Regions from separate parts of the Paenibacillus sp. FSL L8-0435 genome, predicted to be linked through region 1. Evidence: predicted binding sites of a transcription regulator. Region 1 holds the regulator's gene; each other region holds the start of a gene.

Region 1 (3,848 bases):
TCTGAGTATATCACATCGTATATACAATTTCGAAGGCGAAAATATGAATAAATTATTAATTTTAACTATTTAAATCAAAAATGTTTACAGACAACACAAAGAACCGGTTCAGTCGGATATCCGTCTGCCGGTTCTTTCATTTCTTTAAATTCTCTAGTTATGTCACTCTATTTGTTCTAGCTGTTCGGGAGGGTGTAGACCAGGTCCACCTGTTCTCCGTTGCTAAAACGATAAAAGCGATAGTGGTTATGCGTACCGTCTTTATAATACACTTGCCACACATATATTCCATTCACAACTCCGGGCATGATTCGCTTAATCTCACCGGCAGGAACTTCAGAACTGAAGCGATTGCGGATCTGCGCTTCGGACATGCCATTCTGCAGCAGCTCACTGTGTACAGCGTTTGCACCCTTAGCCGGTTGATTGTTTGCATCGAATTTAACCCAGACCATAACATCCTGGTTATCCTTATTTTTGCCGATCAGGGTCCAGTAGATATTGTCAGAGCCTTCTTTGTCTCCCCAGATGTACTTGCGCAATTCATCATAGGATGTAATGCCCAGTTGCTTCTGTGCTGCCTCTATAGCGAGCGCTTCTTCCTTGCGCTGGTCCTGCGTGACATAGACGTAATAACGCTGAAGTCCAAACAGAATCAGAACCAGTGCAAGTAGCGAAATCCATATCCACTTCTTTTTTTTCTTCAAAAGCCGAACTTCCTTTCCCTATGATGCTGTCCTGCAATTAACGAGCAAGCAGACCATCAAATGCCAATTGAGACTCACGCAAAATACGTTCTTCATCCAGCGTCAGACATTCGCCATGTTTCACCACTTGTTTTCCATCCACCCATACGTGCTCAACATCTTTGGCAGAAGCCGAGTAGATCGTATGTGAGATCAGGTCTGTATGTGGATAGAAATGTGCCTGTTCAATATCAAGGGCGATAAAATCAGCCTTCATGCCGACCTGAAGCGCTCCGGTATTGTTCAAGAAGATGGATTTGGCACCATATAACGTTCCGAGTAGTAACGCTTCGCCTGCCGGTACTGCCGTCGGGTCACCAGATACACCTTTGTGGATCAATGCAGCCAGTCTCATTTCCTCGAACATATCCAGGTTGTTGTTGCTTGCTGGTCCGTCTGTTCCGAGTGACACGGTAACTCCTGCTTTCAGCATCGCAGGTACCCGCGCAACACCGGAAGCGAGTTTCAGGTTACTTCCCGGGTTATGGGATACAGCCACATCATGACGGGCCAGAATCTCAATCTCTTCATCATTCAGATGCACCGCATGTGCAACCAGGGATGGACGGGAGAAAAATCCCAGTTTCTCTAGATGTGCCACAGGACGCAGTCCATAATCAGCCACGTTCTGCTCCACCTCACGAAGCGTTTCAGACATATGTGTATGGAGAGGAAGGTTTAGGTCATTCGCGACCTGTACAAGCTTCTCTATGTAGTCAGGAGGGCATGTATATGGGGCATGTGGCGAGATTACGGTTGTAATACGACCATCTGCCTGTCCATTCCACTCACGTGCAAACGCTGCCGACTCCTCCAGCTTCCGCAATTGCTCTTCTTTCGAGCACAGCCCGATTACACCACGTGCCAGTGCTGCTCTAACGCCGGATTGCTCCACAACTTTGGCCACTTGATCCATGTGATCATACATGTCCAGGAAAGCTGTAGTTCCGCCTTTCAACATTTCAAGCACCGATAGCGAGGTTCCCCAATATACATCTTCTGAAGTCATTTTCGCTTCCATCGGCCACATTTTTTCCTGCAACCATACTTGCAATGCAAGATCGTCTCCGTGCCCTCTGAGCAACGACATCGCTGCATGACCATGCGTATTGATCAGACCCGGCAGGAAGAACAGTCCTTTTCCATCTACCTTGGTACTATTTTTGTCTTCATCCGGCAATGTCTCACCAATATGCACAATCTTGTCATTCTCAACAACCATGTATCCTTGGACCACGTTCCATGTTGTGCCGCCTTCATTAACGGCAAATTTGCCGTTGTGGATTACCCATCTATTTGTTGTCATCTTCCTCGTCGTCCTTTCCAGTCTCCAAGTAATAGGCCAAACTAAGCAGATCCGTTGTAAAGTCAGCATGGTGAATGCGGATATGCGGCGGTGTTTTTAGAATTGTTGGTGCAAAATTAAGGATCGCTTCGATTCCGGATTCAATAAGCTGATCGGCTACATTTTGGGCTTCCGTATCCGGAACCGTGATAATTCCGATGCGGATGTTATCCGTTTTAACCGCTTCCGTCAATTCATCCATTGGTTTTACCGTCAAACTGTTGATTTGACTACCAATCTTCGGTCCATATGCATCAAATACAGCAACAATCTTCATGTTGTCTTTCAGATATGCGTTGTAGTTGGACAAGGCTTGACCTAGATTACCCGCGCCTACCAGAGCTACATTAATTTGCTGATCGATCTTGAGAATGTGACGAATTTTCTCGATCAGATAGGATACATCATACCCGATCCCTTTACGACCAAAATCACCGAAGTAAGCCAGGTCTTTACGAATTTGGGCCGGATTCAGATCCAGCCTCTGTCCAAGCTCTTGAGAAGAAACAGTAGCCACCTCACGCTGATGCAACTCGTTCAAATAACGCAAGTATACAGGCAGACGTCGTACCACCGCTTCCGAAATTTTATCCGATTTCATTCTTGCTCCCCCTTACCAAGGCCACGATAAAATAATAGATGAAAAGATGAGCATTCTGTATAAACTCAAAGATAAACGTGACATTTTATACAGAATGCTCCTTGTAATTTAGGTTATAAGTTCTTACGTGCAACTGCTTTAATCGGATACGGAAATATCTAATAAAGTTTAACGCCAAACAATAGTGTCATGCAATGATGTAACGAACAAAACAACCATTATTTTTGTTCATTAGCAGGTTTTTCCAACCACTCGGTAATTCGTGGAACCATCTGCTCCGTGAGCATGTGTTCCATTTTGGGACCAGGTAATGAATATAAAAAGAATTTACCATAGTACGCTTCAATCACCCGTGTATCATAAACAATGACAATTCCTCTGTCCTTCGCTGTACGCACCAACCGGCCAAATCCCTGTTTGAAACGAATGACCGCTTGCGGCACGGACAGTTTCATGAACGGATTTTTCTTCTGTTCCTGAAGCAGCTCACTCTTGGCTTCCACCAACGGATGATTCGGTGGCTGGAAAGGCAGTCGAACAATAGCGAGACAGGTTAGGGCCTCTCCCGGGATATCTACACCCTCCCAGAAGCTGCTTGTGCCCAAAAGTACCGTTGCTTTGGCATCTTGGAACCTGCGAGTCAATTTGGAACGACTTCCACTGTCAACGCCTTGCCCAAGCAACGAGATGTCGTTACCAGACAGTGCCTCCTTCAGCGGATCATAGACCTGTCGCAGCATCTTGTATGAAGTAAACAGAACCATCATGCGTCCACGCGTAGCAATTGCCGTCTCTGCGAGTGATTGCACCAGCATATTAACAAAGTGCGCATCACCCACACTTCCCTTCACACTCGGGAAATCACGCGGAATCACCAGAAGTGCCTGATCGCGATAGTTGAAAGGTGATGGCAGCATCGACGTTAACAGCCGATTATTCTCGGAAGCTTCCTGCAAGCCAAGCTGTTCAATCATGAACTGGAATGACTTATCCACAGAGAGCGTAGCCGATGTAAGCACAACACTTTTCTTTTTGTCAAAAAACAAATCCTTAAGCTGTGCACTGACATCTACAGGTACGGCATACAGCTGGAGAGATTTACTGCGGAACTGGCCGCTAGCTTCCATCCAGTATACCGTTTTGGCATCATCCATGC
Region 2 (3,848 bases), 180 kb from region 1:
TAAGTATACCAAGAAGCCCAATCTCTTTTTAGAGAGATGGGCTTTTTTTCATTGAAATATATAAACAATTTCCGATTGCATAGTCAAATATTAAATACGACAGATCTCGTTCGGGCAAAGCTCACAGTGACAGATCCCTTGCAGCATCTTCAGATCTTTGATGACAATCATGCCATTGTCATATTCAATCCCATCTTTCTTACGCAGGTCGCTTAACATGCGGTTTACACTTTCACGAGTGGCTCCAATCATATTGGACAGATCCGTGTGGGTAATTTTTTTGTGAATAATGACATGCTCTCCATGAGGCTCACCATACGAATTCGACAACCGAATGAGGGTGGAGCAGAGTGCACCCGGTTTGCCGTATAACATGAGATCCCGGAATTTGGTCTGTGTCAACCGGTGGTGGATGCCCATCCATTTCATAAAGTCGATCGCAAAGTCACAATGCTGGCAGATTAACATCTCCAGGTCTTTATGCTCCAGTACACCGATCTCACTATCCTCTAATACTTCCGCAGAGAAGCTGTGTTTAGAGCCAAAGAAGGGATCAGCCTGCCCAATCATATCACCGGATTGATACATGTACATGATCAGTTCCTTGCCTTCATCCGTGGATTTGGTGATCTGGGCACGACCCCGTTTCATATAATAAAGTTTGTCAGAGATATCGCCTTCCCAGTACAGATGTGTACCTTCCGGATAGGTTCTATCTTTCATGGTAACCAACAGATGGTTGAAATTTGCTTCCGAGAAACAGTTGGTATTACCGCGCTTTTCCAGTACAGTTGTTAGTTCTCTCATAAGTCTATCTCCCCTTTGTGTCCATCGGACGACCTTCTGTAATAAGCAGTAGCCTCCGAGGTTCGCCGCAAACCGTTGCCGTCCTGATCAGGGTCATCTCGGCCGGGAAGAAGGACGGTACAAATTGCGGTGGTTCAATTTTTAAGTTCAGTATATACCTAATCTTACCGTTTGAGGGGGAAGGAAAGGGGGCAAAAATGACGAAATTTCAAACATTGTGATAAAATTCACTTTTAATGGGGAGGATGAATTTTACAGCCCTATATTTTAAATAGGAAGTGAAAATGGTCGTATGAAGGACACTACAAAACTTAAATTAAATTTGTTATACTTTGTGAAAAAAATCACATAATTAAGTTTATTGTCATGTTACGATGTGAATGTAAACGAGAGAGACAAACTAATACGAACCTTTAGGAGGATGAGGGAGATGGCTGTAAAGAACGAAGTCGCCCCAGCAAAAGAACCGACAGCAGGTCAGTATATTCAAACGTTAATCGACAAAGCGAATAAAGCACACGCTGCATTCATGAAGATGGACCAGAAGCAGATTGACCGGATTGTGCAAGCGATGGCGCTTGCGGGTCTGGATAAACACATGATGCTCGCTAAGATGGCCGTAGAAGAAACAGGCCGCGGAGTATATGAGGATAAGATCACCAAAAATATATTTGCAACAGAATATGTGTACCACAGCATCAAGTATGACAAAACCGTAGGTGTGATTGAAGATAACGAATATGAGAGCTTCCAGAAAATTGCGGAGCCGGTCGGCATTATTATGGGGATTACACCCGTTACCAATCCAACATCAACGACGATGTTTAAAGCACTGATCTCCATCAAGACGCGTAACCCGATCATCTTTGGTTTCCACCCATCTGCACAGAATTGTAGCCGGGAAGCTGCCAAAATCCTGCTGGAAGCGGCTGTGAAACATGGTGCACCAGCAGATTGTATTCAATGGATTGATGATCCTTCCATGGATCGTACAAACGAACTGATGAATCACAATGATGTGGCTCTCATTCTGGCAACAGGCGGATCAGGCATGGTACGTGCAGCGTACAGCTGTGGTAAACCTGCACTGGGCGTAGGACCGGGTAACGTACCTTGCTTCATCGAGAAAAGCGCGGATATCAATCAGGCAGTAACGGATTTGATCCTGTCGAAGTCTTTCGATAACGGCATGATCTGTGCTTCTGAACAAGCGGTCATCATTGAAGAACCGATCTTTGATCAAGTGAAGAAAAAAATGATTGCGAACGGCTGTTACTTTGTTAACAAAGATGAAGCAGCAAAATTGACAGCGGGTGCGATTAATGCCGAGAAATGTGCGGTGAACCCGGCGATTGTTGGTCAATCTGCGGTAAGCATTGCGAAATTGTGCGGTATTGAAGTTCCAGCAGGCACCAAAATTCTCGTGGCCGAGATTGAAGGGGTAGGTACAAAATTCCCATTGTCGGCTGAGAAATTAAGCCCGGTACTGGCTTGTTACAAAGTTAAAACGGCAGCAGAGGGAATTGAACGTGCAGCAGAAGTGGTTGCTTTTGGCGGCATGGGTCACTCCTCGGTTATCCACTCCACAAATGAAGAAGTGATTGGCAAATTCGCAGATCGTCTGCAAACTGGACGGATTATTGTGAACTCACCATCCACACACGGTGCCATCGGGGATATCTACAACACAAACATGCCGTCATTGACACTGGGATGCGGATCATACGGACGTAACTCGACTTCTTCCAACGTAACCGCTGTGAACTTAATCAATGTGAAAAGGGTGGCTCGCCGTACCGTGAATATGCAATGGTTCAAAGTGCCGAACAAAGTCTATTTCGAAAAAGGGGCAACGCAGTATCTTGCCAAAATGCCTGACATCACACGTGTAGCGATTATTACGGATGCCATGATGGTGAAGCTTGGATATGTTGAAAAGGTAGAACACTATCTGCGTCAACGCCAAATGCCAGTAGCGATCGAAGTATTCTCCGATGTTGAGCCAGATCCATCCACAACAACGGTAGACCGCGGAACCGAAATGATGCGCCGCTTCCAACCAGACTGCATTATCGCACTCGGCGGTGGATCACCGATGGATGCTGCCAAAGCCATGTGGTTGTTCTATGAATACCCAGACACGGACTTCAACGACCTGAAACAAAAATTCATGGATATCCGCAAACGGATCTACAAATATCCACGTCTCGGCGTAAAAGCGAAATTTGTAGCGATTCCAACCACATCCGGTACAGGTTCTGAAGTGACCTCGTTCGCTGTTATCACAGACAAAAATCAAGGTAACACCAAATATCCATTGGCCGACTATGAGCTGACACCAGACGTAGCAATTGTTGATCCGGAGTTTGTATACTCCCTGCCTAAAACAGCTGTTGCCGATACAGGTATGGACGTACTGACGCATGCGATTGAAGCTTATGTATCTGTTATGGCAAATGATTACACGGACGGACTTGCGATCAAAGCCATTCAACTGGTGTTCCAATACCTGGAGCAATCGGCACTGCAAGGAGATAAACTGGCACGTGAGAAAATGCATAATGCTTCCACGATTGCAGGTATGGCGTTTGCCAACGCATTCCTGGGCATTAACCACAGCTTGGCGCACAAATGGGGCGGTCAGTATCACACCGCACACGGACGCACCAATGCGATTCTGATGCCACACGTCATTCGTTACAACGCGAAAAAACCGACCAAATTTGCATCATTCCCGAAATATTCGCACTTTGTAGCGGATGAGCGGTATGCCGAAATCGCCCGCATCTTGGGATTGCCTGCTCGTACGACAGAAGAAGGCGTAACCAGTCTCATCAACGCCATTCGTAACCTGAACAAAACATTAGGCATTGAAGAATCGTTCCAGGAAATCGGCTTTGATGCCAAAGACTTTGAAGCACATGTAGATTATCTGGCAGACCGTGCCTTCGAAGACCAATGTACAACCGCCAATCCGAAGTTACCGCTGGTAACTGAACTGGCTGATGTATACCGCAACGCTTTCTACGGAAAGTTTGAAT
Region 3 (3,848 bases), 520 kb from region 1:
TATTATGTAAACTAACATCTAATACCTAATATCTAAATAGTCATATAAGTAGAAGTCAAAACAAAAAACCATTTGCTTCTTCTCTCTGGAAGAAACAAATGGTCCTTTTAGCTAGCACAGATATCTTAATTCACAACGTTTAACATGCTAAATCGTTCACGATATGAATGAATGCGAGGCTAGATTATTCCAATCCAGCGATCTGTTCTTTTAATTTGTTAGCAGATGCCTGGAAAGCCACTTTCTCGGATTCATTCAGCGGAAGAGGCAGAATTTCGCGCACACCGTTGCGATCGACAACACATGGAACTCCGAGATAAACATCCGATACACCATTGTAGTCTTCAAGGTAAGTGGATACGTTCAGAACGGAGCCTTCGTTGCCGAGAATTGCAGCTACAATGCGGTCCAGAGCAAGGGCGATTGCATAGGAAGTCGCTCCTTTGGCATTAATAATCTCATACGCTGCATTTTTGGTACGGTCAAAGATATCCTGTTGTGTTTCTTCATCCAATTCCAGATCTGTTCCTGCAACGTTAGCCAGGCTCCATACCGGTACTTCGGAATCTCCATGCTCACCAATAATGTGTGCGTGAATACTACGCGGGTCGATCCCTTTATTTTTACCAATCAGGTAACGGAAACGTGCGCTATCGAGCAATGTACCTGAACCGATGACACGGGAAGCAGGCCATCCACTTTGTTTCCAAGAAGTATAGGACAAAATATCAACAGGATTGGTTGCAATCAGCAAAATACCATGAGAATTCACTTCAGTAATACGCTCGATAATATCTTTGAAAATGCTTGCATTTTTCTTCAGCAGATCAATCCGGGTTTCGCCAGGCTTCTGGGAAGCACCGGCTGTAATAATAATGATATCCGCATCTTTGCAGTCGGAATAATCGCCAGCCCATACTTTCACGCCTCCCGTAAATGGAAGACCGTGGTTCATATCCAGCATTTCGCCGGTTGCCTTATCATGATTCACATCCACAAATACCAACTCGGACGAACGCTGTCTCAACATTAGCGTGTATCCCGTTGTTGTTCCCACCGCACCCATGCCTACAATCACGACACGACTTGGTTTCAGAGCTGCACTATTTGTCATGTTCATATCATCTCCTTTTTGGGTTATACTCCCATCCATATTAAGGGATTAGAGAATATAAAGCGAGTGTTGTCTATAAAATAGTTCACATTTCATGTCTTTTTACCAATTATTCCGTCGAAAAACAGTTTAGGATGAAATTAATGGTAATAAATGTGCGACCTATAGCCCAGAGTATGAGCTGGAAAAAGGGAGTGGGTCAACCATGAGTCGGCAATTGAGCCTTTTACATAAGGTTTGTGGTAGAATAGGAGCAGTGGATTCTGATGAATCGTAAATAAAACGCCATAGGACAGGCATGCGCGCCTGTATATTGGATGAGAGAGGTGGAACCCACTTGCGTTTGCAATGGATTAAAATCGCGCAGACAGCATTGCTGTCTATAGGTATAGCAGCTGTATTGGCTGCATGCACCGACTCAGATCAACCTCCGGAAGCAGAACCTCCGCAGCAGCAGGAGGACGCCGGGAATACAGGGCAGACATTAACTGTCGTTCCCCCTGTGAACAGTACAGAATCTGCAGATATGGCCAAGTACCAAATACAGACCCGTTTGACCGATTTTCAGTTGCTCAATGACAACGGAGGATTGGCGTGGGGTGTGACGCGGAATGCACTGCGCCTGTACTACACTCAGGATCAGGGAAAGACCTGGACCAATATTTCACCTTCGGAAAATGTACAGTTTCCGGCTAACCCTAAATATGGACAAAGCATTTATTTTGTAGATCGTGCACATGGTTGGATTGTTCGTGAAGGCATGGGTGGAACAGATACCATGGTGCTTCGCACCAACAATGGGGGCGTAACCTGGAGCCTGTCTTCTCTGTCCAAGACGGATAAAGTGACTGCGATCTCATTTGTATCTCCTGAGAAAGGCTGGATTCTCACCACGGTCGATACCGCTATTGGTAAACAGGACAAGAAACTTTACTTCACCGAGGACGGTGGAATTACCTGGAATCGGATGTCATCCAGTGATGAAGATGGCAAACAGGAAGCAGAAGAGATTTCCAAACGTGGATACACCATGGGGATGACTTTCTCGGATCCAAAACATGGTTTCTTAACAGCGCTGGAGTTCGGCACACCGAAGTTATATGTAACATCAGACGGCGGAGAGAACTGGAATACTGGACCAACCTTCTTTGATCGAAACAAATTCAACGGGTGTGGTAATTTCAGTGTTAGTTCACCACAATTTTTTGGACGTGAAGCGCAATCAGCTTGGATGTCAATGTCCTGTTCTCAAGGGGAGAGCACGACATTCAATGGATTCTTTACCACCGATGGCGGAAAGAGCTGGAAGCTGTCCAATTTCACTTTAAACAAACAAACGGGTCCAAATCGTAACCTTTCACCGGTATTTCTGAACGCATCGGAAGGTTGGGCGATGCAAAAGGGCATAACCTACCACACCAAGGATGCGGGCAAAACATGGAGCGTTCTTCCTGCAAGCAGTGTACTGGAGAAAATTCTCGAAGACTATCCGGAGATTGTGAAGATGCAGATGGTTACCCCCAAGCTTGGCTGGATATTGGTTGAAAATACAGATGCCAAAAGATCGTTGTTATTGCAAACGGTAGATGGCGGTGTACATTGGAAAGTACTCTAAAGTAGGGTGTTATCGATGTGAATAGATAGGAGAAAGGAGAGGAGCCTAAGGGTTCCTTTTCTTTTTTGTTTAGTTTGTGAAATAAATCACAAATAAATCCACTAGAAGGTGATATATTTAACTCAACAAGAGAAGGAGTGATGAAGATGAGAACCAACGGTCAAACTCAAATCACGCAGGCGGATGAATTAACCAGATATATGCTTCAATTGTGCTACACATGTGACGATGCGAATCGTTGTACAACAGAGGAAGCAGTGAAGGCTTGCATGGCAGAACACGCACAAGCAGACCAGCCCGAACCAGCCGAAGGTGAAGATGTAACTCGCGAGTTTATGGATCTGATGTACGCTTAGGCTAATCATTCACAGAGAACGCTCCTGCGGGAGGGTTCTTTTTGATTTGGAGAGAAATGTATGCGCTTTTAAATTCACTTCGCAAATATTGCAGCATGGGTTATTATAGAAATAATTAAGGTAAATTACTCAAAATGTGGAATTGTTTATTGACTCTTAGTTTGGAGGAAGGTGACAAGGATAAACGTAGTATTCATTAAACCAATGGCTTGTTTTGGGATACCAAAGGACAACTTTTGTCATCCACAAATGTGTTGCTGCAGAAGAGGATAGACTGTTTATAAAAAATGTTACTTTGATAATTGATGCAACTGTAAAATGATGATTTTGCTAATAAAGCAAAGATGCTCCCTGTAACCTTTGTGATAAAGGCACGAAAACTATAGGGGCATGAAGTTAGTATAAATGAATTGAATCTACTTGGAATTGAATTTACGAATTAAAAGGAGAAATTAACTTGCATAGATTATCTTCAGAAAATTCCGGACTTATTGTTTCTGCTCATTTTGATACATTACCTGCGTTAAATTCTTTTTATATTGATTTTGAGGATGGAGAAACAATTAATGTAGAAGATGGGTACGCTACCAAGCAAAAGCGCTTATTTCGGGTTCATCATAAAGATGTGGATAACATGATTTCAAGTGTAGGTGAAAGTAATTTTTTTTCATTACATCGCGTGTTCCTAAGCTACTATGAAGCGCACTCTAAATTAGGACACCTTTGGAGTCATCAGGTTACTAAAGAAGTTGTACAAAAGGGG

What was found. Region 1 encodes Rex, which represses fermentation and respiration genes when NADH is low (regulators of the CRP and FNR family bind a similar motif). Its sites were predicted from a motif close to TTGTGAAATATTTCACAA; they were not measured.
Region 2: adhE (bifunctional acetaldehyde-CoA/alcohol dehydrogenase) is a predicted target of Rex. The motif match lies at 1,140-1,157, and genes of this name have one in related genera.
Region 3: NST33_RS17035 (L-lactate dehydrogenase) is a predicted target of Rex. The motif match lies at 1,188-1,205, and genes of this name have one in related genera.

What each region holds. Positions count from the first base shown of each region.
Region 1 covers NZ_CP150185.1:4,455,886-4,459,733, forward strand. Annotated here, with positions in the region: gene NST33_RS19725 (DUF5590 domain-containing protein) at 177-707, opposite strand; gene NST33_RS19730 (amidohydrolase) at 745-2,052, opposite strand; gene NST33_RS19735 (redox-sensing transcriptional repressor Rex) at 2,039-2,692, opposite strand; gene dinG (ATP-dependent DNA helicase DinG) at 2,911-3,848, opposite strand, start outside.
Region 2 covers NZ_CP150185.1:4,638,754-4,642,601, reverse strand. Annotated here, with positions in the region: gene NST33_RS20660 (hypothetical protein) at 1-3, shown strand, start outside; gene NST33_RS20655 (Crp/Fnr family transcriptional regulator) at 91-807, opposite strand; gene adhE (bifunctional acetaldehyde-CoA/alcohol dehydrogenase) at 1,238-3,848, shown strand, end outside.
Region 3 covers NZ_CP150185.1:3,936,765-3,940,612, reverse strand. Annotated here, with positions in the region: gene NST33_RS17035 (L-lactate dehydrogenase) at 185-1,114, opposite strand; gene NST33_RS17030 (YCF48-related protein) at 1,452-2,729, shown strand; gene NST33_RS17025 (hypothetical protein) at 2,876-3,085, shown strand; gene NST33_RS17020 (hypothetical protein) at 3,543-3,848, shown strand, end outside.